Regions from separate parts of the Pseudomonas sp. FG86 genome, predicted to be linked through region 2. Evidence: predicted binding sites of a transcription regulator. Region 2 holds the regulator's gene; each other region holds the start of a gene.
What was found. The regulator sigma-54, encoded in region 2, starts transcription at its own class of promoters, with help from an activator protein. The targets are predictions, from matches to a motif close to ANTGGCATNNANNTTGCTNT.
Positions count from the first base shown of each region.

Region 1 (9,644 bases), on a different contig from region 2:
GGCAGCACCATGTAGCCCATGCGCAGCCCGGGGAAGAGGGTCTTGCTGAAGGTACCGAGGTAAAGCGTGCGCTGGTACTTGTCCAAGCCCTGTACACAGGCCGTGGGTTTGCCGTCGTAGTGGAACTCGCTGTCGTAGTCATCTTCGATGACCCATTTGCCTTTTTCCGCCGCCCAGTTGATCAGCTCAAGCCGCCGTTCCAGTGTCAGCGTGGCGCCGGTCGGGTATTGATGGGAGGGCGTGACATACACGCAGTGGGCGCCGCTGCGGTCGGCGTGCAGCAGGTCGGTGCGGATGCCCGATTCATCGACATCGATGGGCACGACCTTGGCCTCGGCGGTTTCAAAAGCCTTCCTGGCGCCGTAGTAGCCCGGGTTTTCCAGCAGGATCGGCTGGCCGACGTCCACCAGCAACTGCGCGCATAGAAAAAGCGCCTGGCGCGTGCTGCTCAGCACCAGGATCTGGTCGGGCGAACACTGGGCGCCGCGTTCAAGGTTCAAATACGTAGCGATGGCTTTGCGCAACGGCTCGGCCCCTTGCGGGTCGCCGTGCAACAGCACGCTGCTGCGAGAGTCCCTCATCACCTGACGTTGCAGGCGTTCCCAGACGTCGGTGGGAAAGGAGCGGGTTTCAGGCAGGCCCGTGGCGAAGGCTTTGATCACCTGCTGGTCGTTTACGCCACCGCTGTCGAGGATCATCCGTCCGCGCTGGCTCAAGCCGGTGCCGAGGGGCGCGAGACTGCTTTTGCCTGCCTGCGCCTTGATACGGCGGCCGGACCCGCCGCGCAATTCGGTGCCGAGGGCCTCGCACACATAACTGCCGGAGCCCTCGCGCCGCGCGATAAAGCCATCGCGCTGCAACTGCACGTAGGCGTTCTCCACCGTATCGCGTGCGATCCCCAATGACTTGGCCAACACCCGCGTCGCGGGCAGCTTCAGGCCGGGCGCCAGTGCCCCGTCGAGGATCAACGCCCGCAGCGCGCGTTGAATTCGCTGGTGCAGGCCCAACCCCTGGAGCTGCACATCGTCAAGGCGCATTTTCAGGGTTTCAAGCTCGAACGTTTTCGCCATGCGGTCTGCCTTTCCTCGAAGAATTGGCCGGTAATGGCAGGCCAGTCTATCCGTAGACTTGGACCCGAGCCACAGCCTTCACGTTGGCGGACAACCCACTGCGTGAGGCTCAATTTCTCGTATGGCAAGGAGCAATGCCCTCATGTCTTCTTCGATATCGTCGTCTTCGCTGCGCCCACGCGACCTGTTTCACCCCCTGGTAGCCGGTCTGATTTCAGTCATCGTCAATTATGGCGGTACGTTCATCCTGGTGTTCCAGGCCGCCAAGGTGGCCGGGCTCAGCGCGGAGCTGACCGCTTCGTGGGTCTGGTCGGTGTCGATCGGTGTTGGGGTGACGGGGCTGGCTCTCAGTTGGGTGAGTCGTGAGCCGATCATCACCGCGTGGTCGACTCCCGCGGCGGCGTTTCTGATCGTCGCATTGTCGACCACGCCTTATGCCGAGGCGGTCGGTGCGTACATCATTTCGGCCGTGGCATTTGTGCTGCTCGGGTTGTCCGGCTGCTTTGAAAAAGTCATTCGGTTGATTCCGCCAGGCATTGCGGCCGCCATGCTGGCCGGCATTCTGCTGCAGTTCGGGATCGGCGCATTCAGTGGCATGAGCCTGGACCCTGCCCTGGTGGGGTTGCTGATTGCCGCTTACGTTGGGTTCAAGCGGTTTACCGCGCGCTACGCGGTCGTCGGAATTCTGGTGCTCGGGCTGGTATTGCTGCTGGTGCAAGGGCGAGTGGATCTATCGGGATTGTCCCTGCAATGGGCCGCGCCGGTTTTCACCCAGCCTGAATTCTCCGTCAATGCGCTGCTCAGTGTGGCATTGCCGCTGTTCCTGATCACCCTCACGGGCCAGTACATGCCGGGCATGCTGGTGTTGCGCAATGATGGCTTCAAGACCAGCGCCAACCCCATCCTGGCAGTGACCGGGCTGGGCTCGCTGTTGATGGCGCCATTCGGCTCGCACGCGTTCAACATCGCGGCCATCACGGCGGCCATCTGCACGGGCAAGGAAGCCTCGGAAGACCCGTCCAAACGTTGGCTCGCGGGTGTTGCCGCTGGGGTGTTCTATATCCTTGTAGGGGTGTTCGGGGTGACGTTGGCCGCCGTATTCATGGCGTTCCCGTCGGCGTTTATCACCACGTTGGCCGGCTTGGCGCTGTTGGGCACCATTGGCACCAGCCTGGCCAACGCCATGGCGGACACCCGATCCCGTGAAGCTGCGCTGATCACCTTTCTGGCCTGCGCCGCAAACATCACCCTGCTGGGGATCGGTGGAGCGTTTTGGGGGTTGTTGATCGGATTGGCCGCGTATGTGCTGCTGAACGGCCGCTTGCCCCGTCGCCGGGCGACTGTGGCGCCGGTCTCCGAGGCGGTGGTGACGGCGAAGGGAGCGGCCCAATGATGCGCGCCAATCAGCCGTTAACGACCTACAGGTGCGTGAGCGCGTGGTTGCGCTGTGCCGCCGTCGCCCGGTGTATCGCCGAGGGGTGTTTCTAGCCGTTTGCGCCGTCGACTTGGCTGGAGGCCGAGGGCCGGTATTGCAGTGCTTCGGCAATGTGGTTGCGGCCGATAGTGTCTGCGCGCTCCAGGTCCGCCAGGGTACGGGCGACCTTGAGCAGGCGGTGGGCGGCTCGAAGGGACAGGGTCAAGCGCTCGCAGGCGCTTTCCAGCCAGGCTTCATCCGGCTTGGACAGCGCGCAATGCTGGCGCAACCCAGAGAGATCTAGGAACGCATTGGCGCAACCCTGGCGCTGCTGTTGATGCTCTCGAGCCTGGGCGACCAGCGCGGAGGCGGTGGATGTGTCGCCGCCGGGCTGTGGGGTCGGGTTCAGCGCGGTGATTTCGCGGGCGACCGTCAAGTGCAGGTCGATCCGGTCCAGCAAGGGCCCGGAGAGTTTGTTGCGATAGCGTTGGATTTGCTCGGGCGTGCAACGGCATCGGTTGCAGGGCGCGCCCATATAACCGCAGGGGCAGGGGTTCATCGCCGCCACCAGTTGGAAGCGCGCGGGGAAGCGCACTCGGTCACGGGCGCGGGAAATCACGATGTGCCCCGACTCCAGTGGCTCGCGCAAGACCTCCAGCACCTTGCGATCAAACTCCGGGAGTTCATCCAGGAACAGCACTCCATGATGGGCCAGGGTGATTTCCCCCGGCTGCGGTTTCGATCCGCCGCCCACCAGTGCCGGACTGGAGGCTGAATGGTGTGGCTGGCGAAACGGCCGGTGGGGCCAATGGCTCAGCGGTGCCAGGCTGACCACGGATTGAATCGCCGCCACTTCCAGTGCTTCCTGTTCACTCAATGGCGGCAGCAACCCGGGCAGGCGGCTGGCGAGCAAGGTCTTGCCGGTACCTGGTGGCCCGCTGAACAGCAGGTTATGTGCGCCCGCTGCTGCAATCAGCAGTGCGCGCTTGGCTGACAGCTGGCCCTGAACTTCACTCAGGTCCGGGTAGGGTTTGTTCGAATACAGCAACCCGTCAGACTTGTAGGGCTCAATCGGTGCATGCCCATTCAGGTGTGCCACCACCTGCAGCAGGTGATCCACGGCAATGACCTTCAGCCCGGATGCCAGGCACGCTTCCTCGGCATTCGCCCGCGGCACTATCACGGTGCGCCCGGCCTTGCGCGCCGCCAATGCGGCGGGCAATACGCCTTTTACCGCCCGCACCTCGCCGGACAACGCCAACTCCCCCAGGCACTCCACGTCATCCAGCATCAACGCCGGCACCTGCACACTCGCCGCCAGGATCCCCAGGGCGATCGCCAGATCAAAGCGCCCACCGTCCTTGGGCAGGTCGGCGGGCGCGAGGTTGAGGGTGATACGGCGGGAAGGATATTGCAGCGCTGAGTTGAGGATGGCACTGCGTACGCGATCCTTGCTTTCCTTGACCGCGGTTTCTGGCAGCCCCACCAGGGTGAGCGACGGCAACCCGTTGGCCATATGCACTTCGACGGTGACGGCAGGGGCTTCGACGCCGACCTGGGCGCGGCTGTGGACGATGGCGAGGGACATGCTCGTTCCTTGAAAGAGGTGGCCGCTTCCTGCGGTTTTTCAAGGGTAGACGAGGTGGGGAAGAGCGAGGCGGGGAGGTTTTACAGAACGTATCCAGAACAAAAGGTAGAGCAAATGTGGGAGGGAGCAAGCCCCTTCCCACACTGATCGCATTTATTCCGCAGGAGGGTTCAACCGCGCTTCCAGCTCTGCAACTTTCGCCTCCAGGCTCTCCAAGCGCGCACGGGTGCGGGCAAGTACGACCATCTGGCTATCGAATTCTTCCCGGCTCACCAGGTCCAGCTTGCTGAAGCCGCTTTGCAGCAACGCCTTGAACTGGCTTTCGATTTCATTGCGGGGCAGCGGGGTGTCGCCGCTGAACAGGCGAGAGGCGTGGCCGCTCAGGGCGTCGAGGAGGTCTTTGGGCGCGAGCATGGGAAATATTCCGGAAAACTGTTGGCGGGCAGTGTATCACGCAGCGTCTATAGTCATTTCCACGGCCGCAGGCGCACGCTTTTCGCGCATGGGGGCGGGCGTCTGCGCACTGTTTTCGTGCGCAATGGCACCGCCAAAAAGCCTCGCAGGTGGGCGTAGCGGAGCAAAGGACTGATTTCAGTGATTTTTACGGAGCTGGCAAGGTTTCTGCTTAGACGATCATGACCCATGCACTGATGCAGTCGCTGTGACGAATGCAGTGCGCCGACGGATCAGGGGTACAGGTTTCGTCACCAGTGGTTCGCTGGCGTTGCAACGGCAACTGCTCTTGCGACGACGCGTTACAAAGCCAGGCACTGCGCTTAGACTTGAGACGGGTTTGTTTTCCTGGGGCAAGTCCACCAATTCGGGAGAGAGTTTTCATGAAGCTAGTCACTGCCATCATCAAGCCGTTCAAGTTGGACGATGTACGCGAGTCGTTGTCCGAGATCGGCGTGCAGGGCATTACCGTTACTGAGGTCAAAGGCTTCGGTCGGCAGAAGGGTCACACCGAGCTGTATCGCGGCGCGGAATACGTGGTCGATTTCCTGCCGAAGGTGAAGATTGATGTCGCCATTGACGACAAGGATCTTGACCGGGTTATCGAGGCGATAACCAAGGCCGCCAACACCGGCAAGATTGGTGACGGCAAGATCTTCGTGGTCAATCTGGAACAGGCTATTCGCATCCGTACCGGCGAAACCGATACCGACGCAATCTAAGCCGCCAAACCCCAACGCCCCAGGAGAAAACAATATGACTCTGCGTAAATTCGCAGGGCTCGGAGCCCTGTTGTCCATCGTAATGCCAAGCCTGGCCATGGCGGCAGACGAAGTGGCGGCTCCAGTCCTCAATTCCGGCGACACGGCGTGGATGCTCACATCCACCGCGCTGGTGCTGTTCATGACCATTCCCGGCCTGGCCTTGTTCTACGGCGGCATGGTGCGCTCCAAGAACATTCTTTCCGTGATGATGCAGTGCTTCGCCATTACCGGCTTGATCACCATCCTGTGGTTCGTCTACGGCTACAGCATGGCGTTCGACACCACGGGTATGGAAGCAGGCGTCGTCAACTTCAACTCCTTTGTGGGCGGCTTGTCCAAGCTGTTCCTGTCGGGTGTGACCCCTGCCAGCATCACCGGCCCGGCGGCGCTGTTCCCTGAGGCGGTGTTCGTCACCTTCCAGATGACCTTTGCGATCATCACTCCGGCGCTCATCGTCGGCGCCTTCGCCGAGCGTATGAAGTTCTCCGCGATGCTGATCTTCATGGGCGTCTGGTTCACCCTGGTCTACGCACCGATTGCCCACATGGTCTGGGGCGGTCCGGGTTCGTTGCTGGGTGACTGGGGCGTGCTGGACTTCGCTGGCGGTACCGTGGTGCACATCAACGCCGGTGTGGCCGGTCTGGTCGCGTGCCTGGTCCTCGGCAAGCGTAAAGGTTTCCCAACCACGCCAATGGCGCCACACAACCTGGGTTACACCCTGGTGGGTGCGGCCATGCTGTGGGTGGGCTGGTTCGGCTTCAACGCCGGTTCCGCTGCTGCGGCCAACGGTACTGCCGGTATGGCAATGCTGGTGACCCAGATCGCTACTGCTGCCGCTGCGCTGGGCTGGATGTTCGCCGAGTGGCTCACCCACGGTAAGCCAAGTGCCCTGGGCATCGCCTCGGGTGTGGTGGCGGGCCTTGTGGCAATTACGCCGGCAGCCGGCACTGTGGGCCCGATGGGCGCGCTGATCATCGGCCTGGCGGCGGGTGTGGTGTGCTTCTTCTGCGCGACGACCCTGAAACGCAAACTGGGCTACGACGATTCCCTGGACGCCTTCGGTGTTCACGGTATCGGCGGTATCCTCGGCGCAATCCTCACCGGTGTGTTTGCAGCGCCGGCACTGGGTGGCTTCGGCACCGTGACTGATGTGGCGGCCCAAGTCTGGATTCAGTGCAAAGGCGTCGGCTTCACCGTGATCTATACGGCTATTGTGACCTTCATCATCCTCAAGGTGCTGGACATGGTCATGGGCCTGCGGGTTACCGAAGAAGAAGAGGCTGTCGGCCTCGACTTGGCGCAACACAACGAACGCGGCTACAACTTGTAAGTACGCAAAAAAAAGATGCCCGGCTTGCCGGGCATTTTTTTGCCTGGTGTTTGTCAGTCATAACAAGCTGTACCGGTTTTAGCGCAAAGTTTGTGATGGCGCGCACACGGTACTTGTAAGCGTGCGAATGTCTTACAGCCATGTAGGCGTATTCGGCACTTTGTTTTTTCCCAGAGCGCGCTAGAATGCGCGCCGATGGGCGGAGAACTGTATGTGGCAACAGACCCTGATTACCTTGCGGGCCAAGCCCCGGGGTTTTCACCTGGTAACCGATGAGTTGCTTGCCGGCTTGCCTGAGTTGAAGGCATGCCGCGTGGGCCTGTTGCACCTGTGGCTGCAGCATACCTCGGCTTCGTTGACCATCAACGAGAATGCCGATCCGGCGGTTCGTCGTGACTTCGAGCGTTTCTTCAACTCGCTGGTGCCGCAAGGGCGTGCGGGGTTTGAACACAACGACGAAGGCCCGGACGATCTGCCGGCGCACTTCAAGGCCAGTCTCCTGGGCTGCCAGCTGAGTTTGCCGGTCAAGGCCGGCCGCTTGGCGATGGGGACCTGGCAAGGTGTTTATCTGGGCGAGCACCGTGATCATGGTGGTGCTCGTAAAGTCCTCGCCACCTTGCACGGTGATGGGGCATAAGCCACTGGTTATCCGGTGGATGTTGATTTTTTTCCGGCGACCTCGACAGAGGGTGAGGCTGGGCTATAACTAATCTGCTTTTCGCAAGTCATGAGGTAGAACATGAGCGACGATGATCTGGAAAACGACGAACTGGAAGTAGGTGACGAAGACGACACCGAAGAAGGCCTTGAAGCGGCGGCGGAAGACGTTGCCGACGACGATGGCGGTGACGATGTTCCTGTTCCGGCTGCCAAGGGCAAGGCGAAGGCTGCTGTTTCGGTAGACGAATTGCCGAGCGTTGAAGCCAAGAACAAAGAACGCGATGCGCTGGCCCGCGCGATGGAAGAGTTCCTCGCTAAAGGCGGCAAGGTGGTTGAAGTCGAGCCCAACGTGGTTGCAGATCCGCCCAAGAAGCCTGACAACAAGTATGGCAGCCGGCCTATCTAAGGCCCGCCGCATGCCTGTATGAAAAAGCCCGCCGTCGCTGCGGGCTTTTTCATGCTTGCTGATTTATTTGAGCTTTGTGGAGATCCAAATGTGGGAGGGGGCTTGCCCCTCCCACATTTGGATCTCCAGTGCTACTGCCACTTGCGGAGTAATTCCGGCAGCTCCGTGAGGCTACGAATCTCCGCGTCGGGGCGTTTATCTGCTTCCCATGCCTTGGCGTTGGGGTTGAACCACACCGCCCGCAGCCCCGCCTGCTGCGCCCCGGCAATGTCGTCCCCGGGGTGATCGCCAACATGCACCGCCGCACTGGCATCCACTCCGCCGCGCTGCAGCGCTTCCTGAAACAAGCGCGCATCCGGCTTGGCGATCCCAATATCTTCGGCACGCAGCGCAAAGTGGAAGTAGTCCGCCAGGCCCACACGCTGCACATCGGCATTGCCATTAGTGATCACACCCAGCAGAAAGTGCTGGCGCAGCGCTTGCAGCATCGGCTCGGCTTCGGGGAAGGGCGTGAGCTGATGGCGGGCGTGAATGAACGCTTCGAAACACACATCGGCCATTTCGGTGGCCTGAGGCTGTGGATAACCGGCCTCTTCAAACGCATGCATCAACACTCGATGGCGCAGGACGCTGATGCGGTGCTTGAGTTCGGGATGACGTTGCAGCACTTGCTGGCGCAGGCTGGCGAAGTGCTCCAGGGGCAAGTCGCCGACCTTGGAGGCATGGGTGGCCAGCCATTCGCGCATTGACGCCTCGGCGCTGACGATGACGGGGACGTTGTCCCAGAGGGTGTCGTCCAGGTCGAAAGTGATCAGCTTGATACTCATGAGTCGCCGCCCTTGATACGTTTGGCCCGTGGATGGGCACTGTCATACACCGTTGCCAGGTGTTGGAAGTCCAGGTGGGTGTAGATCTGCGTGGTCTTGATATCGGAGTGGCCGAGCAGTTCCTGTACTGCGCGCAGGTCCTGGGATGATTCCAGCAGATGGCTGGCGAAGGAGTGCCGCAGCATATGCGGGTGCAGGTTTTGCCCCAGTTCGCGTTCGCCCGCCGCCTTGACCCGTACCTGGATGGCCCGTGGCCCCAGGCGCCGACCTTGCTGGCTGACAAACACCGCATCATCGGCCGGGTTGGTGAGGGCGCGCAGCGGCAACCACAGTTGCAGGGCTTCCCGGGCCTTCCTGCCCACTGGCAACACGCGGGTCTTGCTGCCTTTGCCGAGCACTTGCACGAGGCCGTCCGCCAGGTCCAGTTGGTTGAGGTTCAGCCCCGTCAGCTCCGATAGGCGCAGGCCCGAAGAATAGAACAGTTCGAGGATCGCCTGGTCGCGATGGGCCAGGAAGTCGTCCTCGACCGCGCCGTCGAGCAGTTGCAGGGCTCGGTCGGTGTCGAGGGTCTTGGGCAGGCGCCGCTCGCCCTTGGGTGGGGCCAGGCCGTTGGCTGGGTCGTGATCGCACAGGCCTTCGCGGTTGAGGTAGTGGTAGAGGCCGCGCACCGCCGACAGCAACCGGGCCAGGCTGCGTGAGGATTGGCCTTGCTGGTGCAGGCGCGCGATCAGGCTGCGCAGGCCCTGGATATCCAGGGCTTTCCAGCTGGCGATCTGGTGTTTCTCGCAGTAGGCCAGGACCTTGTTCAGGTCCCGTCGGTAGGCTTCCAGGGTGTGGGGCGACACCTGGCGCTCGCTGCGCAGGTGAGCGCAGTAGGCGTCCAGTTGCCGTTCCATGGCTAGCGCACCGCGCGCAGGGCGGTAGTGAAACGCGGCAACACGCGGCCCAGGACTTCGGCGATGTAGGTCAGGAACAGGGTGCCCACCGAGCTCTTGTAGTGCGCAGGATCACGGCTGGCGATGGCCAGTACGCCGTGCAGGCCCTGGTGGCTGAGGGCCACGACGGCGGTGGAGCCGATCTGTTGGCGTTGTTCAGCGCCAAACAGGAAGTCCAGTTCGTGCTCGCGCAAGGT
Region 1 is NZ_JBMDIS010000001.1:244,391-254,034, forward strand. It holds gene pdxR (MocR-like pyridoxine biosynthesis transcription factor PdxR) at 1-1,070, opposite strand, end outside; gene ACODSV_RS01075 (benzoate/H(+) symporter BenE family transporter) at 1,213-2,463, shown strand; gene ACODSV_RS01080 (YifB family Mg chelatase-like AAA ATPase) at 2,555-4,072, opposite strand; gene ACODSV_RS01085 (accessory factor UbiK family protein) at 4,226-4,486, opposite strand; gene glnK (P-II family nitrogen regulator) at 4,909-5,247, shown strand; gene ACODSV_RS01095 (ammonium transporter) at 5,282-6,619, shown strand; gene ACODSV_RS01100 (secondary thiamine-phosphate synthase enzyme YjbQ) at 6,831-7,256, shown strand; gene sutA (transcriptional regulator SutA) at 7,359-7,685, shown strand; gene ACODSV_RS01110 (HAD family hydrolase) at 7,817-8,512, opposite strand; gene xerC (tyrosine recombinase XerC) at 8,509-9,408, opposite strand; gene ACODSV_RS01120 (DUF484 family protein) at 9,411-9,644, opposite strand, start outside.
Region 1: the regulator sigma-54 is predicted to act here: its motif matches at 4,681-4,700, upstream of glnK (P-II family nitrogen regulator).

Region 2 (9,644 bases):
TATCGTTGATGAAAATTGCCAACGACCTGCGCTGGATGAACTCCGGCCCACTGGCCGGCCTCGGCGAAATCGAACTGGAAGGCTTGCAGCCTGGTTCCTCAATCATGCCCGGCAAGGTCAACCCGGTGATCCCGGAGGCCACGGCGATGGTTGCCGCGCAAGTCATCGGCAATGACACCGTCATCACGGTTGCCGGCCAATCCGGCAACTTCGAGCTGAACGTGATGCTGCCGATCATTGCCCAGAATCTACTCAGCAGCCTGGAGCTCCTGGCCAACGCCAGCCGCCTGCTGGCGGACAAGGCGATCGCCAGCTTCAAGGTCAACGAAGCCAAGCTCAAGGAAGCGCTGTCGCGCAATCCGATCCTGGTGACTGCACTCAACCCGATCATTGGTTACCAAAAGGCTGCTGAAATCGCCAAGAAGGCCTATCAGCAAGGCCTTCCGGTGATTGATGTGGCCCTTGAGCACACCGACTTGCCCCGTAGCCAACTGGAAGTCCTGTTGGATCCGGAAAAACTCACGGCCGGCGGCGTGTAATCACCGACCCTGCTTTGGAGGCTCACCATGGAGCACTGGAAACGCACGATCGAACGGGCCAATCGCTGCTTTATGCAGGGCGAATTGGTTGACGCTCGCGAGGCCTATCTGCAAGCCCTGGCCCTGGCCCAAGTGCTGTTCGAGCGCTGGGCGAACGCCGACGAAGCAGTAGCGGCTTGCGTCATTTCCCATCACAACCTGGCGGACTTGCACCTGCGCCTGAATCAGCCCGAGGAAAGCGCCGAATACCTCTGTGCTATTCACCAGCGCTTGCTGCAGGCCATGCAGGACGTGCGTTTGAGCCCGCAACTGCGCGAAGCGGCCTTGCGCCAGAGCAGCAAGACTTATGTCGAATTGTTGAATTTTATCAGTGATCACGGTGAGTACCCGCGCACCCATCGCTTACTGGGCGGTACTGCCGTGCAGCCGACCACGTCTCAATACGGAGCACATTGATATGAGCTACACCTTGCCTGCCTTGCCCTATGCCTACGATGCCCTGGAACCGCATATCGATGCGCAAACCATGGAGATTCACTACACCAAGCACCACCAGACCTACATCAATAACCTCAATGCTGCGGTCGAGGGCACCGAATTTGCGGGCTGGCCGGTGGAGAAACTGGTGTCCAGCGTGCAGCAACTGCCGGAAAAACTGCGTGTGGCCGTAATCAACCAAGGCGGCGGCCACGCCAACCACTCACTGTTCTGGGCGGTGATGTCGCCTAAAGGTGGTGGCAAGCCCGATGGCGCGCTGGGAAAAGCCATTGAAGAGCAACTCGGTGGTTTCGACAGTTTCAAGGAAGCCTTCACCAAAGCCGCCTTGACCCGTTTCGGCAGCGGCTGGGCCTGGCTGAGCGTCACCCCGCGAAAGACTCTGATAGTGGAAAGCAGCGGCAACCAGGACAGCCCACTAATGAATGGCAATACGCCGATCCTCGGCCTGGACGTCTGGGAGCATGCTTATTACCTGCGGTACCAGAACCGTCGGCCTGAATACATCAATGCCTTCTACAGTGTCATTAACTGGCCGGAAGTTGCTGCACGCTATCAGGCCGCGCTGGCCTGACAGTCACCTCGATAACAAGATCTAAGGCCGACTATGGGCACTGAAACACTGGCGATCAGTAGCGTGCGAATGTTTCGTTATGCGTTTGGCTCGCTGCTGCTATTGGCAGGTACTGCATTGCTGGTGGCCCACGGGCTGGCCTGGCTGGATCTGGAGCCGCGCATCCTGCGCGCCTTGCAAGGCGGGGCGATTTGCGCGCTTGGCACGGCGCTGGGGGCGGTTCCGGTATTGGTGATTCGTCGGATGCCGGTGGCGTTGAGCGATACCTTGTTGGGCTTCGGTGCCGGCGTGATGCTGGCGGCGACTGCCTTTTCGCTGGTCGTACCTGGTATTGCTGCTGCCGAAGCCCTTGGCCTTTCGCCCTGGGGGGCAGGTGGGCTGATCAGCTTCGGCATCATGCTGGGGGCATTCGGTTTGTATCTGGTGGACCGCAAAGTCTCCGGCGCCAGCCCGGAGATGTTGGTGGGCACGCCGGATAAACCGGTGATTCCACCGCGCATCTGGCTGTTTGTGTTTGCCATCATCGCCCACAACATCCCCGAAGGCATGGCCGTTGGCGTTTCAGCCGGCGGCGGCATGCCGGATGCCGACAGCCTGGCCATGGGCATTGCCTTGCAGGATGTGCCGGAAGGGTTGGTGATTGCGTTGGTATTGGCCGGGGCGGGGATGTCGCGGGTCAAGGCCTTCCTGATCGGTGCGGCGTCAGGCTTGGTAGAGCCAGTGTTCGCCGTGCTTTGCGCCTGGCTGGTGACCCTGGCCGAGGTGCTGTTGCCGCTTGGCCTGGCGTTGGCTGCCGGGGCGATGCTGCTGGTGGTGACTCATGAAGTGATCCCCGAATCGCGGCGTAATGGTCACGAAAAGCTTGCCAGCCTAGGGCTATGTAGCGGTTTTTGCTTGATGATGGTGATGGATACCGCCTTGGGGTGAAGCCCCTGGCTTCACGCCCGCCTCAGCGGATGGTTTTACTCACCCTCATCAAAGAAGTTGTTGATCAGCTTCACCAGGGCGTCCATTGCTTCCTGCTCTTGCTCGCCCTCGGTGCTCAAATGAATCTTGGTGCCCTTGCCGGCTGCCAACATCATCATCGCCATGATGCTTTTGCCATCGACCATGCTCTCCAGTGTGCGCCCGGCGCGGATCTGGCAAGGGAACTGCCCGGCAACGCCGACAAACTTGGCAGAGGCTCGGGCATGCAGGCCCAGCTTGTTGATGATTTCAATTTCCAGAGCGGGCATCGCGCAGGTGTTCCTTTCAGCTGAGGTCGCGGTGGCGGACCTGGACATTCTTGAGGGTTTTTTGCAGCACCTGGCCCAGGCGTTCGGTCAGGTAGACGGAGCGATGGTGGCCGCCGGTGCAGCCGATGGCAATGGTGACATAGGCTCGGTTGCTCGCGGCAAAGCGCGGCAACCATTTGAGCAGGTAGCTGGAGATGTCCTGGAACATCTCCTCCACATCCGGTTGCGCGGCCAGGTAATCGGCCACTGGCTGATCCAGCCCCGACTGGTCACGCAGCTCTGGTTTCCAGTAGGGGTTGGGCAAGCAGCGCACATCGAAGACCAGGTCGGCATCCACCGGCATGCCACGCTTGAAGCCAAAGGACTCGACCAGAAATGCCGTGCCCGGCTCCGGCTGGTTCAGCAGGCGTAGCTTGATGGCATCGCGCAACTGGTACAGGTTGAGGCTGGTGGTGTTGATCTTGAGGTCGGCGAGGTCAATGATCGGCCCCAGCAACTTGGTTTCGTCCTCGATGGCTTCGGCCAGGGAACGATGGGGGCTGCTGAGAGGGTGGCGTCGACGGGTCTCGGAGAAGCGCTTGAGCAGGGTTTCTTCGTCGGCGTCCAGATACAGCACATCGCAATGAATGTGCTTGGCGCGCACCTCTTCGAGCAATTCCGGGAAGCGCGTAAGGTGGCTGGGCAGGTTGCGGGCATCAATCGAAACGGCGACCAGGGGCTGCGCCAATTCGGTGTGGATCAGGGCGCGTTCCGCCAACTCCGGCAGCAGCCCGGCGGGCAGGTTGTCGATGCAATAGAAACCGTTGTCCTCAAGAACGTTGAGGGCGGTACTTTTACCCGAGCCAGAGCGGCCGCTGACGATGATCAAACGCATGATTACTGCCCGTTTTGCTCATCCAGGACAACTTGGTACAGTGCCTCGTTGCTGCTGGCACTGCGCAGTTTGTCGCGTACGTCCTTGCGGTCGAGCATGCTTGCGATCTGCCGAAGCAGTTCCAGGTGCGCATCGGTGGCGGCCTGTGGGACCAGCAGAACAAACAGCAGGTCTACCGGGGCACCGTCGATCGCGTCGAAATCGATAGGCGCGTCCAAGTGCAGCAGGGCGCTGACAGGTGTGTCGCAGCCTTTGAGGCGGCAGTGAGGAATGGCGATGCCGTTGCCAAAACCGGTGGAACCGAGTTTTTCACGGGCAATCAGAGCCTCAAAGACATCTTGCATCTCCAGATCAGGCACTTCTCGGCTGATCAGGTTGGCAATTTGTTCGAGGGCTTTCTTCTTGCTGCCGCCCGGCGCGTTCACGAGGGAACGGCCGGGGGTCAGGATGGTTTCAAGTCGGATCATGGGTGGGGAGTGTTAGCGGCCGGTGCCCTGAAGGAGGCTCAACTGCTTTTCCTTATGCTTTTTGATTTGGCGATCCAGTTTGTCGGTCAGGTCGTCAATGGCGGCATACATATCAGTATGCTCGGCATTGGCGACGACTTCTCCGCCGGGTATACGCAAGGTGGCTTCAATTTTCTGCTTCAGCTTTTCGACAGTCATAATGACTTGCACGTTGGTGATCTTGTCGAAATGCCCCTCAATTCTTTTGAGTTTTTCGCCGATATAGGCGCGCAGCGGTTCGGTCACTTCCAGTTGGTGTCCACTGATGTTGACTTGCATACAGCTTCTCCTTCGTTGCCAGTGCATAAAGCGGCGGGTAGGAATACCCGCCACTGGAACGCTGTGGCCCGCCCGTCACATCAAACGCTTACGCTCGCTGGAAGGCGCGATCCCAAGGGACTCGCGGTACTTGGCGACGGTTCGACGGGCGACCTGAATGCCTTGTGCCTCCAGTAAACCAGCGATCTTGCTGTCACTCAACGGCTTTTTCTGATTTTCCGCCGCAACCAGTTTTTTGATGATCGCGCGGATCGCCGTGGACGAGCATTCGCCGCCTTCGGAGGTGCTGACATGGCTGGAGAAAAAGTATTTCAGCTCATATATGCCCCGTGGGGTATGCATGAATTTTTGCGTGGTCACCCGGGAAATCGTTGACTCATGCATGCCAACCGCTTCGGCGATGTCATGCAGCACCAGAGGCTTCATCGCTTCGTCGCCGTATTCCAGGAAGCCACGCTGGTGCTCGACGATCTGGGTGGCGACTTTCATCAGGGTTTCGTTGCGGCTTTGCAGGCTCTTGATGAACCAGCGCGCTTCCTGCAACTGGTTGCGCATGAAGGTGTTGTCGGCGCTGGTGTCGGCGCGACGCACAAAACCGGCATATTGCGGATTGACCCGCAGGCGCGGTACCGACTCCTGGTTCAGTTCCACCAGCCAGCGCTCGTTGTCCTTGCGTACGATCACGTCGGGGACGACGTATTCGGCTTCGCTGGACTCGATCTGCGAGCCCGGGCGAGGGTTGAGGCTCTGTACCAGCTCGATCACCTGGCGCAGGTCGTCTTCCTTGAGCTTCATACGGCGCATCAACTGGCTGTAGTCGCGGCTGCCCAGCAGGTCGATGTAGTCCGTGACCAGGCGTTGGGCTTCGGCAAGCCAAGGCGTCTTGGCAGGCAGTTGACGCAGTTGCAGCAGCAGGCACTCGCTGAGGGTGCGCGCGCCAATGCCGGCGGGCTCGAATTGCTGGATGCGGTGCAGGACGGCTTCGATCTCGTCCAGTTCGATATCCAGTTCCGGATCGAAGGCTTCAAGAATCTCGTCGAGCGTTTCGTCCAGGTAACCCTGGTTGTTGATGCAGTCGATCAGGGTCACGGCGATCAGGCGATCGGTGTCGGACATCGGCGCGAGGTTCAATTGCCACAACAGGTGGCTCTGCAGGCTCTCGCCGGCGGACGTGCGGGTGGTGAAGTCCCACTCGTCATCATCGTTGCTGGGCAGGCTGCTGGCGCTGGTCTGGTAGACGTCTTCCCAGGCGGTGTCCACGGGCAGCTCGTTGGGTATGCGTTCGTTCCAGTCGCCTTCCTCGAGGTTATCCACCGTCGGGGCGGTTTCCTGGTAGGAGGGTTCCTGCACATCGGGGTTGGGTTTTTGCTCGATGTTGTCGGCCAGCGGGTCTGCATTGTCGAAGTCGTCGCCTTCTTCCTGGCGTTCGAGCATCGGATTGGACTCCAGGGCCTCCTGGATTTCCTGTTGCAGGTCCAGGGTCGACAATTGGAGCAGGCGGATGGCCTGTTGCAGCTGCGGTGTCATCGTCAGCTGCTGGCCCATTCTCAGGACTAGCGATGGTTTCATGGCAGGGGCTTAACACCTTATTCGCCGGCGCAATGCGCCATCCACGACAGGGCGCGTGAGCGCCAAACATAAGCAAATTATATGCCTGATATCGGGGGCTTTGCCTAGAGCGCGGTAACAATAAAAATCCGGAGGTTTTTATTGACTCCCGCGCACCGTGGCCAACGGCCGTGACGCCAGGCTGCTTACAGGCGGAACTCGTGGCCCAGGTACACTTCCTTGACCAGTTCGTTGGCCAGGATAGTGGCGGAGTCACCTTCGGCAATCAGCTGGCCATCGTTGACGATGTAAGCTGTTTCGCAGATATCCAGGGTCTCACGGACGTTGTGGTCGGTGATCAGTACACCGATGCCCTTGGCCTTGAGGTGATGGATGATCTGCTTGATGTCACCCACCGAGATGGGGTCCACGCCGGCAAACGGTTCGTCCAGCAGGATGAATTTCGGCGCGGTCGCCAGGGCGCGGGCAATTTCAACGCGACGACGCTCACCACCGGACAGGCTCATGCCGAGATTGTCGCGAATGTGGTTGATGTGGAATTCCTGCAGCAGGCTTTCCAGCTCTTTGCGGCGGCCGTCGCGGTCGAGTTCCTTGCGGGTCTCGAGGATGGCCATGATGTTGTCGGCCACCGAGAGTTTGCGGAAGATCGACGCTTCCTGGGGAAGATACCCAATACCTGCGCGTGCACGGCCATGCATCGGCTGGTGGCTGACGTCCAGGTCATCGATCAGTACGCGACCTTGGTCCGCCTGCACCAGGCCGACGATCATATAGAAGCAGGTGGTCTTGCCGGCGCCGTTGGGGCCGAGCAGGCCGACGATCTGGCCGCTGTCGATCGACAGGCTGACGTCGCGCACGACCTGACGGCTTTTATAGGCCTTGGCCAGATGCTGGGCTTTCAGGGTTGCCATTACTCGGCCTTCTTCTTCGGCTGGATAACCATGTCGATACGTGGGCGTGGCGCAGTGACCTTGCTGCCGTTGGCCCGGCCGGCATTGGCGACCTGCTTCACGGTGTCATAGGTGATCTTCTCGCCTTCGGTGGAGTTGCCATCGGGGCTGAGCACCTTGGCCTGGTCGATCAGGACGATGCGGTTTTGCTGGGCGTGATACTGGATGGTCTTGCCGTAGCCCTTCATCGGGGCGGTATCGGTAGCGGCCTGCTTCTGTTCGAAGTAGGCCAGGTTGCCCACCGAAGTCACGACGTCGATGTCGCCAGCGGGGGTGCGAGTCAGTGTCACCGTGTTACCGGTGATTTTCATCGAGCCCTGGGTAATGATCACGCCGCCTGTATAAGTGGCGACGCCTTGCTTGTCATCCAGTTGCGCATCGTCAGCTGAGATGTGGATCGGTTGCTGGCTATCGTTCGGCAGAGCCCAGGCGCTCACGCTTCCCAGTGCTGCGCCCAGACCGAGCAAAATAGGGAGGGTTTTAACGAGCCTCATACTGTCCTCTTACGTTCGATAGCAGGTGTATCCTGCTTTCTTTCAAATACGCTTTCATTCCCTTGCCAGTCGATACACCGCCAGCGCCATCGATTCTAACGTCTTGCTCGGTCTGCGCATATTGCTTCTGTGGGAATACGGTCATGCGTGTGGTGGTAATAATGGTGTCGCGGTTCTGTGCGTCAGTACGTGCGACGCGCACTGAATCGATCAGTTCCACCTGGGTCCCGTCCGGGTTGACCTCGCCGCGCTTGCTGGTGACGTGCCATGGGAACTCGGTGCCGCGGTACAGGTTCATGTCCGGATTGGTCAGCAGGGTGACCTCGGAGGCCTTCAGGTGCTCGACCTTGTCCGACGTCATTTCATATTGCACCTTGCCATCGGGCAGGAACTGCACGCTATAGGCATTGGTTGCGTAATAGTCGATAGCCCCTTCATCAACCTGCGCAACAGGCTGGTCGAGAAAGCGCTCCGGGCTGATATTCCAGTAGCCCACCGCCAGGAACAGCGCGGCGATGCCTGCGAATAGCAGGAAGTTGCGAATCTTTTTACTCAGCATAAAACGCTCTATAGGTAGGCGGCATGGGCCGCTTCGAGGCGGCCTTGGGCCCGCAGGATCAACTCGCAGAACTCACGGGCGGCGCCTTCGCCGCCACGGGCCGTGGTGATGCCGTGGGCATGCTCGCGAACAAACGCCGCCGCATTGGCGACGGCCATGCCCAGGCCCACGCGGCGGATCACCGGCAAGTCGGGCAGGTCGTCGCCCAGATAGGCGACCTGCTCATAGCTTAGGTGGAGTTGGCCAAGAAGCTCGTCCAGTACCACCAGTTTATCCTCACGGCCCTGATACAGGTGAGGAATCCCCAGGTTTTGTGCGCGGCGTTCCACAACCGGCGTTTTTCGGCCGCTAATAATGGCAGTTTGCACTCCCGCTGCCATCAACATCTTGATGCCCTGGCCATCGAGGGTGTTGAACGTCTTGAATTCGCTGCCGTCTTCGAGGAAGTTCAGGCGGCCATCGGTCAGCACGCCGTCAACGTCGAAAATCGCCAGCTTGATGTGCTTGCCGCGTTGCAATAGGTCGCTGGTCATTTACATCACTCCTGCACGCAGCAAGTCGTGCATGTTCAGGGCGCCAATCGGGCGGTCATCGTTATTGACGACCACCAGCGCGCCGATCTTGTGGTCTTCCATGATCTTCAGCGCTTCGGCTGCAAGCATCTCGGGGCGTGCGGTCTTGCCATGGGGGGTCATCACCGCGTCGATGGTGGCGGTGTGGATGTCGATGGTGCGGTCCAGCGTGCGGCGCAAGTCGCCGTCGGTGAACACTCCGGCCAGGCGCCCGTCGGCTTCGAGGATCACGGTCATGCCCAGGCCTTTGCGGGTCATTTCCATCAGCGCATCCTTGAGCAGCGTGCCCCGTTGGACATGGGGTAGCTCATCGCCGGAGTGCATGACGTTTTCCACTTTCAGCAGCAGGCGACGGCCCAAGGCACCCCCTGGGTGGGAAAACGCGAAATCTTCAGCGGTAAAGCCACGGGCTTCCAGTAACGCCACGGCCAGCGCATCGCCCATGACCAGGGCGGCGGTGGTGGAAGACGTGGGGGCCAGGTTCAGGGGGCATGCCTCGTGGGTCACGTGAACGTTCAGGTTCACTTCGGCTGCCTTGGCCAGCGTCGATTCCGGGTTGCCGGTGATGCTGATCATCTTGATGCCCAGGCGCTTGATCAGCGGCAGCAGGGTCACGATTTCGTTGGTGGTGCCGGAATTGGACAGTGCCAGGATGATGTCATCCTTGGTGATCATGCCCATGTCACCATGGCTGGCTTCGGCCGGATGCACGAAGAAAGCGGTGGTTCCGGTGCTCGCCAGTGTCGCGGCGATCTTGTTGCCGACGTGGCCGGACTTGCCCATGCCTACCACGACAACGCGGCCCTTGCTGGCCAGAATCATCTCGCAGGCGCGTACGAAATCTGCATCGATATGGGCCAGTAAGCCTTCTACGGCTTCAAGCTCAAGGCGAATGGTGCGTTGTGCGGATTGGATAAGATCGCTGGATTGGCTCATGTCTGAAATCGTATAGCCTGACGAAAAGTCGGCGATTATAACGGTAATGAGCAATTCCCTCA
Region 2 is NZ_JBMDIS010000025.1:68,301-77,944, forward strand. It holds gene ACODSV_RS17735 (class II fumarate hydratase) at 1-539, shown strand, start outside; gene ACODSV_RS17740 (DUF2753 family protein) at 567-995, shown strand; gene ACODSV_RS17745 (superoxide dismutase) at 997-1,608, shown strand; gene ACODSV_RS17750 (ZIP family metal transporter) at 1,642-2,535, shown strand; gene ACODSV_RS17755 (HPr family phosphocarrier protein) at 2,571-2,843, opposite strand; gene rapZ (RNase adapter RapZ) at 2,860-3,717, opposite strand; gene ptsN (PTS IIA-like nitrogen regulatory protein PtsN) at 3,720-4,184, opposite strand; gene hpf (ribosome hibernation-promoting factor, HPF/YfiA family) at 4,197-4,502, opposite strand; gene ACODSV_RS17775 (RNA polymerase factor sigma-54) at 4,578-6,071, opposite strand; gene lptB (LPS export ABC transporter ATP-binding protein) at 6,257-6,982, opposite strand; gene lptA (lipopolysaccharide transport periplasmic protein LptA) at 6,982-7,515, opposite strand; gene lptC (LPS export ABC transporter periplasmic protein LptC) at 7,502-8,074, opposite strand; gene ACODSV_RS17795 (KdsC family phosphatase) at 8,083-8,607, opposite strand; gene ACODSV_RS17800 (KpsF/GutQ family sugar-phosphate isomerase) at 8,608-9,582, opposite strand.

Region 3 (9,644 bases), on a different contig from region 2:
GGGACAGCGGCATGCCCATGGTGCCGGCGTAAAACACCAGCAGCTCCACTGGGGTGCTTCCAGTTCTGCCGCGATGGACTGTGCCCACCATCTCGGCCAGGGTTTGCCCTTGAGTCAGGGTGAGAGCCCGCCCACCTTTACGGGTTTCAACGATCAACTCGCCCGAGAGGATATACGCTGCGTTCGGCATGGGGTGGCTGTGCCAGGGCAACTGCGTATTCGCCGGGATCTTGAGTCGCAACAGCGTAAGTTCCGGCGGGCCGGAGGGGTAAGCCTCGTAAGGTGTTCCGTCCCATGATGCGCTGCTCTGCAGCAGGGTTTCCTTTTCGATCTGTACGGCGTCTTTGGGCTGGCTGCTGCAGCCTAGCGCAGCCAAACACGCCGCTGTTGCGATCAAGCATTTGAGGGCTTCCATGGTCGGTTTCATCCGTTCGCTGAGTGGCCGGTCAGGCTACGATCGCTGTCCGGGGGACGGATGCCGGAAGGGGCCTAAAATGATGTGGGTGTCATCTGTTATTCGCCTGTGTGGATACACAGCTCGGCAGTGGCGCGAATCATCGCCAGTTGCTGCAACGGCTCGTTCAACGGCTCATGCACCGCCTCGGCCAGCCACTGCGGGCACTTTGGGTCGGTGCGTTGCGGGGTGAAGTCCGCCAGTTCTTGCAGCAGGCGTTTTTGCAATTGATCCAGCTGCGGGCGAATCTGCTTCACCAAGTCGGGGCGCGGGTCATCGGGTGCCTTGCCCTGGAACTGCCAGTCGGACAGGTGGGTGTACTGCACCAGTTTGTTCGCCTCTATCTGCGCTGAGAAAAATTGCTCGGCGGCGGCGGGCGCCAGTTTGTAGTTGGGTGCCTGGGCGATGACGCTGGCGATGACCTCCTGTTCGCGCTTCTTGTCCTCTACGGGCTTTTTGCTGTCCCATTTGCTCAGGGCGACCTGGTCGGCGATGGCCAGGCGTTCGGCGATGCTGTTGAGCAATGGCTCAAGGCTGGCTGGCGCGGCGCTCGCACTGGTAGTGACGAACAGCAGGGCAAATACAAGTCGACGTTTCAAGGCTGATCTCCTTGTGGGAGGGGGCGAGCCCTCTCCCACATGTTTAATAAAATTCGGGCAAAAAAAGACCTCCCGAAGGAGGCCTCTTTCATCACGCTGCGTCAAGCAGCGCTACCGGATCAGCAGCTGTAGTACAGCTCGTATTCCAGTGGGTGTACGAAGGTGCGTACTTTGATTTCTTCTTCGCTTTTCAGCTCGATGTAGGCATCGATGAAGTCGTCGCTGAATACGCCGCCTTTGGTCAGGAACGCACGGCCCTTGTCCAGCTCTTCCAGGGCTTCTTTCAGGCTGCCGCACACTTGTGGGATCTCTTTGGCCTCTTCAGGCGGCAGGTCGTACAAGTTTTTGTCGGCGGCGTCGCCAGGGTGGATCTTGTTCTGGATACCGTCCAGGCCAGCCATGACCAGGGCAGCGAAGGCCAGGTATGGGTTGGCTGCTGGATCCGGGAAGCGGGCTTCGATACGGCGAGCGCGCGGGCTGGACACGTAAGGAATACGGATCGAGGCGGAACGGTTGCGTGCCGAGTAGGCCAGCATGACCGGCGCTTCGAAGCCTGGAACCAGACGCTTGTAGGAGTTGGTCGACGGGTTGGTGAAGCCGTTCAGGGCCTTACCGTGCTTGATGATACCGCCGATGAAGTATAGGGCGGTGTCGGACAGGCCGGCATAACCTTCGCCAGCGAAGGTGTTCTTGCCTTCTTTAGCGATGGACAGGTGAACGTGCATACCCGAGCCGTTATCGCCGTACAGAGGCTTAGGCATGAAGGTCGCGGTACGGCCGTAGGCATCAGCCACGTTGTGTACGCAGTACTTCAGGGTCTGGACTTCGTCAGCCTTGGCGACCAGGGTGTTGAATTTCACACCGATTTCGTTCTGGCCGGCAGTGGCCACTTCGTGGTGGTGCACTTCGATGACCAGGCCCATTTCTTCCATGGCATTGCACATGGAGGTACGGATTTCGTGGTCGTGGTCGAATGGCGGAACTGGGAAGTAGCCACCTTTGATGCCTGGACGGTGGCCTTTGTTGCCGCCTTCCACGTCCTGGTCGGACATCCACGAACCTTGTTCGGAGAAGATCTTGAACATGGAGCCGGAGATGTCGGACTTGAACTTGACCGAATCAAAGATGAAGAATTCTGGCTCAGGGCCTACGAATACGGTGTCGCCGATACCGGTCGACTTCAGGTATTCCTCGGCACGCTTGGCGATCGCACGTGGGTCGCGGTCGTAGCCTTGCATGGTCGAAGGCTCGATCACGTCGCAGACGATGATCAGGGTTGGGTCTTCGGTGAACGGGTCCAGCACGGCAGTGCTGTCGTCCGGCATCAGGATCATGTCGGAAGCTTCGATGCCTTTCCAACCGGCAATGGAGGAACCGTCGAACATTTTGCCTTCTTCGAAGAAAGCGTCATCCAGCGCGTCGCGAGCCGGCATGGTCACGTGGTGCTGAGTGCCTTTTGTGTCCGTGAAGCGCAGATCAATCCATTTAACGTCATGATCTTTGATGAGTTGAACCGACTTCGACATGGTGTCCTCCGGGTGGCTTCGGGCTGGGTAGTGGAGTTAGCCCTTAGAATGTGGGTGATGCCGGCGCGGATACTCCGCCATGGCAACCTGCCTCACAAGAGAGCAAATTGCATGCCAGTGCGCCAACATGGCCTTTCTGCCTCAAAATCGCCCCTATAACGGTGCAATCGGCCGAAATGGAATAATTAACGCACTGCAATGTAGCGCTGATTTGCATAAATGACCCGTTTTGGTGCGCATCACCTTCAATGCATATTAACTGGTTAAACCTTGAGCGATTTCCGCTATAATCCGCGCCCCCCTTTTTCGGCAGGCCCTGCGCGCGCTGTTTCCATGAAATTAATCGTTAAAGTCTTCCCAGAGATCACCATCAAGAGCCGACCGGTACGGATGCGTTTCATCCGTCAGTTGGCCAAGAACATCCGTGCCGTGCTCCGCGATCTGGACCCGGCTGTGGTGGTGAACGGCGTGTGGGACAACCTCGAGCTGGAAACCCGCGTGACCGACCCCAAAGCCTTGAAGGACATGACCGAACGGCTGAGCTGCATGCCGGGTATCGCGCATTTCCTGCAGGTGGACGAGTATCCACTGGGCGACTTCGACGACATCACCGAAAAGTGCAAGCAGCACTTCGGTGATGAGCTGGAAGGGAAGATTTTTTCGGTGCGCTGCAAGCGTGCCGGCAAGCACCCGTTCAGCTCCATGGACGTCGAGAAATACGTCGGCAGCAAGCTGCGTCGCGAGTGCGGCGCCGCCGGAATTTCCTTGAAAGCGCCACAAATTGAAGTGCGCATGGAAATTCGCGACCAACGGTTGTTCGTGATCCATAGCCAGCACGACAGCATCGGCGGCTACCCGCTGGGTGCCCTGGAACAGACCCTGGTACTCATGTCCGGCGGTTTCGATTCCACGGTGGCGGCCTACCAGATCATGCGCCGCGGGCTGATGAGCCATTTCTGCTTCTTTAACCTGGGCGGGCGTGCACACGAATTGGGCGTGATGGAAGTCGCGCATTACATCTGGAAGAAGTACGGCAGCTCCCAGCGTGTGCTATTTGTGAGCGTGCCGTTCGAGGAAGTGCTCGGGGAAATTCTCGGCAAAGTCGATAACAGTCATATGGGCGTAGTATTGAAGCGTATGATGTTGCGCGCTGCGTCCCGAATCGCCGATCAGTTGCAGATCGACGCGCTGGTGACCGGCGAAGCGATCTCCCAGGTCTCCAGCCAGACGCTGCCGAACCTGTCGCTGATCGACTGTGTGACCGAAAAGCTGGTGTTGCGCCCGCTGATCGCCAGCCACAAGCAGGACATCATCGACCTGGCGGAAAAAATCGGCACCGCTGATTTCGCCAAGCATATGCCTGAATATTGCGGGGTCATCTCGGTGAACCCCAAGACCCACGCCAAGCGCAACCGCGTGGAGTACGAAGAACAACAGTTTGACATGGCGATTCTGGAGCGTGCGCTCGAGAACGCCAAGCTGGTCCCGATCGATCGAGTCATCGATGAACTGGGCCAGGATGTGCAGATCGAAGAAGTCAGCGAAGCCCTGGCCGGCCAGATCGTCATCGACATCCGTCACCCGGATGCCGCGGAGGATGAGCCGCTGGAAATCGCTGGCATCGACGTACAAACGCTGCCGTTCTATGCATTGAACGCGCGTTTCAAGGAACTGGATAACAGCCGTCAGTACCTGCTGTATTGCGACAAAGGCGTGATGAGTCGCCTGCATGCCCACCATTTGCTCAGTGAGGGGCATGCCAATGTGCGCGTTTATCGACCGAGCTAAGAGCCCGGGGCTGTTTGCCTGTGGCCTGCGTCACCGGCCCCCCGACTCTGCCGTCAAGCTGTAACGGCAAGGCCTGACTCTACTGTTAATCGCTGCCACGACCTGTCAGCACACCGAATCCTCTGATCGAGATACACAAGTGATCGAAAATCTACGTAACATCGCCATCATTGCTCACGTTGACCATGGTAAAACCACCCTGGTAGACAAACTCTTGCGTCAATCCGGCACCCTGGAGCGCAACGAGCTCAACGACGAGCGCGTGATGGACTCCAACGACCAGGAAAAAGAGCGCGGTATTACCATCCTGGCTAAAAACACCGCTATCAACTGGAACGGCTACCACATCAACATCGTGGATACCCCGGGCCACGCCGACTTCGGCGGCGAAGTAGAACGCGTAATGTCGATGGTTGACTCCGTTCTGCTGCTGGTTGACGCTCAAGACGGTCCTATGCCGCAAACCCGTTTCGTGACCAAGAAGGCTTTCGAAGCCGGCCTGCGTCCGATCGTGTGCATCAACAAGGTTGACCGTCCAGGCGCGCGTCCGGACTGGGTTCTGGACCAGATCTTCGACCTGTTCGACAACCTGGGCGCTACCGAAGAGCAACTTGATTTCCAAGTGATCTACGCATCGGCCCTGAACGGTATTGCCGGTCTGGAACACACCGCCATGGCGGAAGACATGACCCCGCTGTACCAGGCGATCGTTGACCACGTTCCACCACCGAAGGTTGACCGTGACGGTCCGTTCCAGATGCAAATCTCGGCACTGGACTACAACAGCTTCCTGGGTGTTATCGGCGTTGGCCGTATCGCCCGTGGTAGCGTCAAGCCGAACACCCCGGTTGTGGCTATCGGCGCCGACGGCAAGAAGCGTAACGGCCGTATCCTGAAGCTGATGGGCCACCACGGCCTGCACCGTATCGACGTTGAAGAAGCCTTCGCCGGCGACATCGTGTGCGTCAGCGGCATGGACTCGCTGTTCATCTCCGACACCCTGTGCCAGCCGGACACTGTCGAGGCGATGAAGCCTCTGACCGTTGACGAGCCAACCGTTTCCATGACCTTCCAGGTAAACGACTCGCCTTTCTGCGGTAAAGAAGGCAAGTTCGTGACTTCCCGTAACATCAAGGAACGTCTGGACAAAGAGCTGCTGTACAACGTTGCACTGCGCGTTGAAGAAGGCGACTCGGCTGACAAGTTCAAGGTTTCCGGCCGTGGTGAGCTGCACCTCTCGGTACTGATCGAAACCATGCGTCGCGAAGGCTTCGAAATGGGCGTTGGTCGTCCTGAAGTGATCATCCGTACTGTTGACGGCGTGAAGCAGGAACCGTTCGAAAACGTCACCATCGACACCCCTGAAGAATCCCAGGGCAAGGTCATGGAAGAGATGGGCCTGCGTAAGGGCGACCTGACCAACATGGTGCCGGATGGCAAAGGCCGTGTGCGTCTGGAATACAACATCCCTGCTCGTGGTCTGATCGGTTTCCGTAACCAGTTCCTGACCCTGACCAACGGTGCTGGCATCCTGACCTCGATCTTCGATCGCTACGACACCATGAAGTCCGGCGACATGTCCGGCCGTCAGAACGGTGTTCTGGTATCGGTAGAAACCGGCAAGGCGCTGACCTACTCCCTGGAAACCCTCCAGGCGCGTGGCAAGCTGTTCGTTGAACACGGTCAAGAGATCTACAACGGTCAGATCGTTGGCCTGAACAGCCGTGACAACGACATGGGCGTCAACCCAACCAAAGGCAAGAAGCTCGACAACATGCGTGCTTCGGGTAAAGACGAAACCATCGCCCTGGTTCCACCTGTTCGCTTCACCCTGGAACAGGCCCTGGAATTCATCCAGGACGACGAGCTGTGCGAAGTCACGCCTAAGTCGATCCGCCTGCGTAAGAAGATCCTGGACGAAGGCGAGCGTACCCGCGCTGCCAAGAAAGCCAAGAACTGAGTTAACTCAGGCTGAATGAAAAACGCCCCCGGTCGAAAGGCCGGGGGCGTTTTTTTATGTCTGCAGGTTGTGTGGTGGCTGTACCGGCCTCATCGGGGGCAAGCCCCCTCCCACATTTGACCGAGTACAGTCATTTGGAATGCGGTCAGTGTGGGAGGGGGCTTGCCCCCGATGGGGCCCTTGAGCCCCCTGCAAAACCTGGATCAGAACTTATCGAGGGTCTTGAACTTGGTTTCGCGCACCACTTCCTTCGGCTTATATGCGCAATACCCCGGGCGCGGCCCGATTTTCGGGTGGTTGCGGCAGGTATCCGGACGCTTGTCATAAATAGTGCAGAAGCGCGTCTTACGATCCAGGTACAAGCAGTCGTTGTTGCTCATGCGCTGCAGGGTAAAAATCTCGGATTTGTTGTTGTAGCGTTCGACAATGCCTTCCTTCTGCAAACGCTTGGCGATGTTTTTCGGCGGGTCGCCGCGCTCGAATTCATCGACGATGCCAATGCGGATCAGGTCCTTGATCTTCACCTCAACCGGCAGCGTGCAGCAGCTGGACACGCAGCCACCGCACATGTGGGCGGAGTATTTCTGCCAAGTCTCGAGACGGTCGAGTTCCGCGGCGGCGATCAGTTGAGGCTTCATCAGGGTTCCAAGGTGGGGCGGTATCCGGGCGCGCGATCATACCGGGATTGATGGTTTTTTGAACAATATTTTCTGGTTTTCAGCTCGAAGGCCGTTCGAGTGCAGATCGGGCACGACCCCTGCATTAAATTCGCGCAAAGGTGAATGAGTTAAAAAACTGCCGAACCAGAGCCTTCACCGTCTGTCAGACCGACTAGGCTCTAGCAACTCCTTCAATCTCGCCCGAGGTCGCACCGATGTCTCAGGAACCGCTTGCACGAGAAGCAGAGGTAGCCGCGTTTCGCGATGCTGTCTTGACCAAACTCACCTACGCGGTGGGCAAAGACCCGGATCACGCCTTCGACCACGACTGGTTCGAAGCCATTGCCCTGGCCGCCCGCGACCAGATGGTCGACCACTGGATGGACCACACCCGGCGTATCTACCGTAAAGGCCAGAAGCGGGTGTATTACCTCTCCCTCGAATTCCTCATCGGCCGCTTGCTCTATGACAGCCTGAGCAACCTCGGTGTGCTGGAGATCGCTCGCGAAGCCCTGAGCGAACTGGGTGTCGACCTGGAGCGCATCCGCCTGCTGGAGCCCGACGCGGCGCTTGGCAACGGTGGCCTGGGCCGCCTGGCGGCGTGCTTTATGGAAAGCATGTCGACCCTGGGCATTGCCGGCCATGGTTATGGCATTCGTTATGAGCACGGCTTGTTCCGCCAGGCGATTGTCGATGGCTGGCAGCAGGAACAGACCGAGCGCTGGCTGGATTTCGGCAACCCGTGGGAATTCGAACGGGCCGAGGTGATTTACCCGATCGGCTTTGGCGGCAGTGTCGAAACCCTGCCGGACCCTGCTGGCAAGATGATCCAAGTGTGGACGCCCAACGAAACGGTGCGTGCCGTCGCCTATGACACCCCGGTGGTCGGCTGGCGCGGCGCCAGCGTCAACACCCTGCGCCTGTGGCGTGCGCGGGCGGTGGAAGACCTGCATCTGGAGCGCTTCAACGCCGGTGACCACTTGGGTGCGGTCGCCGAAGTGGCCCGTGCGGAAAGCATCTCCCGAGTGCTTTACCCGGCTGACAGCACGGAAGCGGGGCAGGAACTGCGCCTGCGCCAGGAATACTTCTTCGTCTCGGCCTCGCTGCAAGACCTGCTGCGTCGCCACAAGAACATGCACGGCTCGGTACTCAGCCTGGGCGAGCATGCGGCGATCCAGCTCAACGACACGCACCCGTCGATCGCCGTGGCCGAGTTGATGCGTCAACTGGTCGACCTGCACGACATTCCATGGGACGCCGCGTGGGATGTCACCGTCGAAACCCTGTCGTACACCAACCACACCCTGTTGCCCGAAGCCCTGGAAACCTGGCCGGTCGGCCTGATGGAACGCATGCTGCCCCGGCACATGCAGATCATCTACCTGATCAACGCCCAGCACATCGACTCGTTGCGGGCCAAGGGCACCCATGATTTTGACGTGCTGCGCGCCGTGTCGCTGATCGAAGAAGACAACGGCCGCCGTGTGCGCATGGGCAACCTGGCATTCCTCGGCTCCCACAGTGTCAACGGGGTCTCCGGCCTGCACACCCAGTTGATGCGCAGCACGGTGTTCTCCGAACTGCACAAGCTGTACCCGGAGCGCATCAACAACAAAACCAACGGCATTACCTTCCGCCGCTGGCTGTACCAGGCCAACCCCAAGCTCACCTCGATGCTGGTGGATGCACTGGGCCCCGACATTCTCGACACCGTGGAAACCCGCCTGGTCGAGCTGGAAACCTTTGCCGAGAAGCAAGCATTCCGCAAGGCGTTTGCCGAACAGCGCCTGCACAGCAAGCGCGCGCTGGCCGATATCATCCATGAGCGCCTGGGCATTGCGGTCAACCCGGCGGCAATGTTCGACGTACAGGTCAAGCGTATCCACGAGTACAAGCGCCAGTTGCTCAACCTGCTGCACACAGTGGCGCTGTACCAGGCGATCCGTGCCGAGCCGGGCACCGACTGGGTACCGCGGGTGAAGATTTTCGCGGGCAAGGCGGCGGCCAGTTATCACCAGGCCAAGTTGATCATCAAGCTGACCAACGACATTGCGCGCACCGTGAACAACGACCCGACCGTGCGCGGTCTGCTCAAGGTGGTGTTCCTGCCCAACTACAACGTCAGCCTGGCGGAAAGCATCATTCCGGCGGCCGACTTGTCGGAGCAAATCTCCACTGCCGGCTTTGAGGCGTCGGGCACCAGCAATATGAAGTTCGGCCTCAACGGCGCGCTGACCATCGGCACCATGGACGGCGCCAACGTCGAGATGCACGAGCGCGTGGGGGCCGAGCACATGTTTATCTTCGGTCTCAGCGCCCAACAGGTCGAGGCGCGCAAGCAGGCTGGCGAGTTCCATGCCGGGCCGGACATCGCGGCCTCCCATCGTTTGAACGATGTGCTGCAGGCGATTCGAGGCGGGGTGTTCTCGCCGGACGATCCAGGCCGATATGTGGGCTTGATCGATGGGCTGATCGACTATGACCGCTTCTTGGTGTGTGCCGACTTCGACGCCTATTGGGATGCACAAGCGCGGGTCGAAGCGCATTGGCATGACTCCAAGGAATGGTGGCGCTCGGCGGTACTCAATACCGCGCGGATGGGGTGGTTCTCTTCGGACCGGACGATCCGCGAGTACGCTACCGAGATCTGGAAAGCGC
Region 3 is NZ_JBMDIS010000054.1:2,914-12,557, forward strand. It holds gene ACODSV_RS25630 (cupin domain-containing protein) at 1-415, opposite strand, end outside; gene ACODSV_RS25635 (chorismate mutase) at 514-1,053, opposite strand; gene glnA (glutamate--ammonia ligase) at 1,173-2,579, opposite strand; gene thiI (tRNA uracil 4-sulfurtransferase ThiI) at 2,913-4,367, shown strand; gene typA (translational GTPase TypA) at 4,507-6,327, shown strand; gene ACODSV_RS25655 (YkgJ family cysteine cluster protein) at 6,531-6,965, opposite strand; gene ACODSV_RS25660 (glycogen/starch/alpha-glucan phosphorylase) at 7,202-9,644, shown strand, end outside.
Region 3: the regulator sigma-54 is predicted to act here: its motif matches at 2,679-2,698, upstream of glnA (glutamate--ammonia ligase).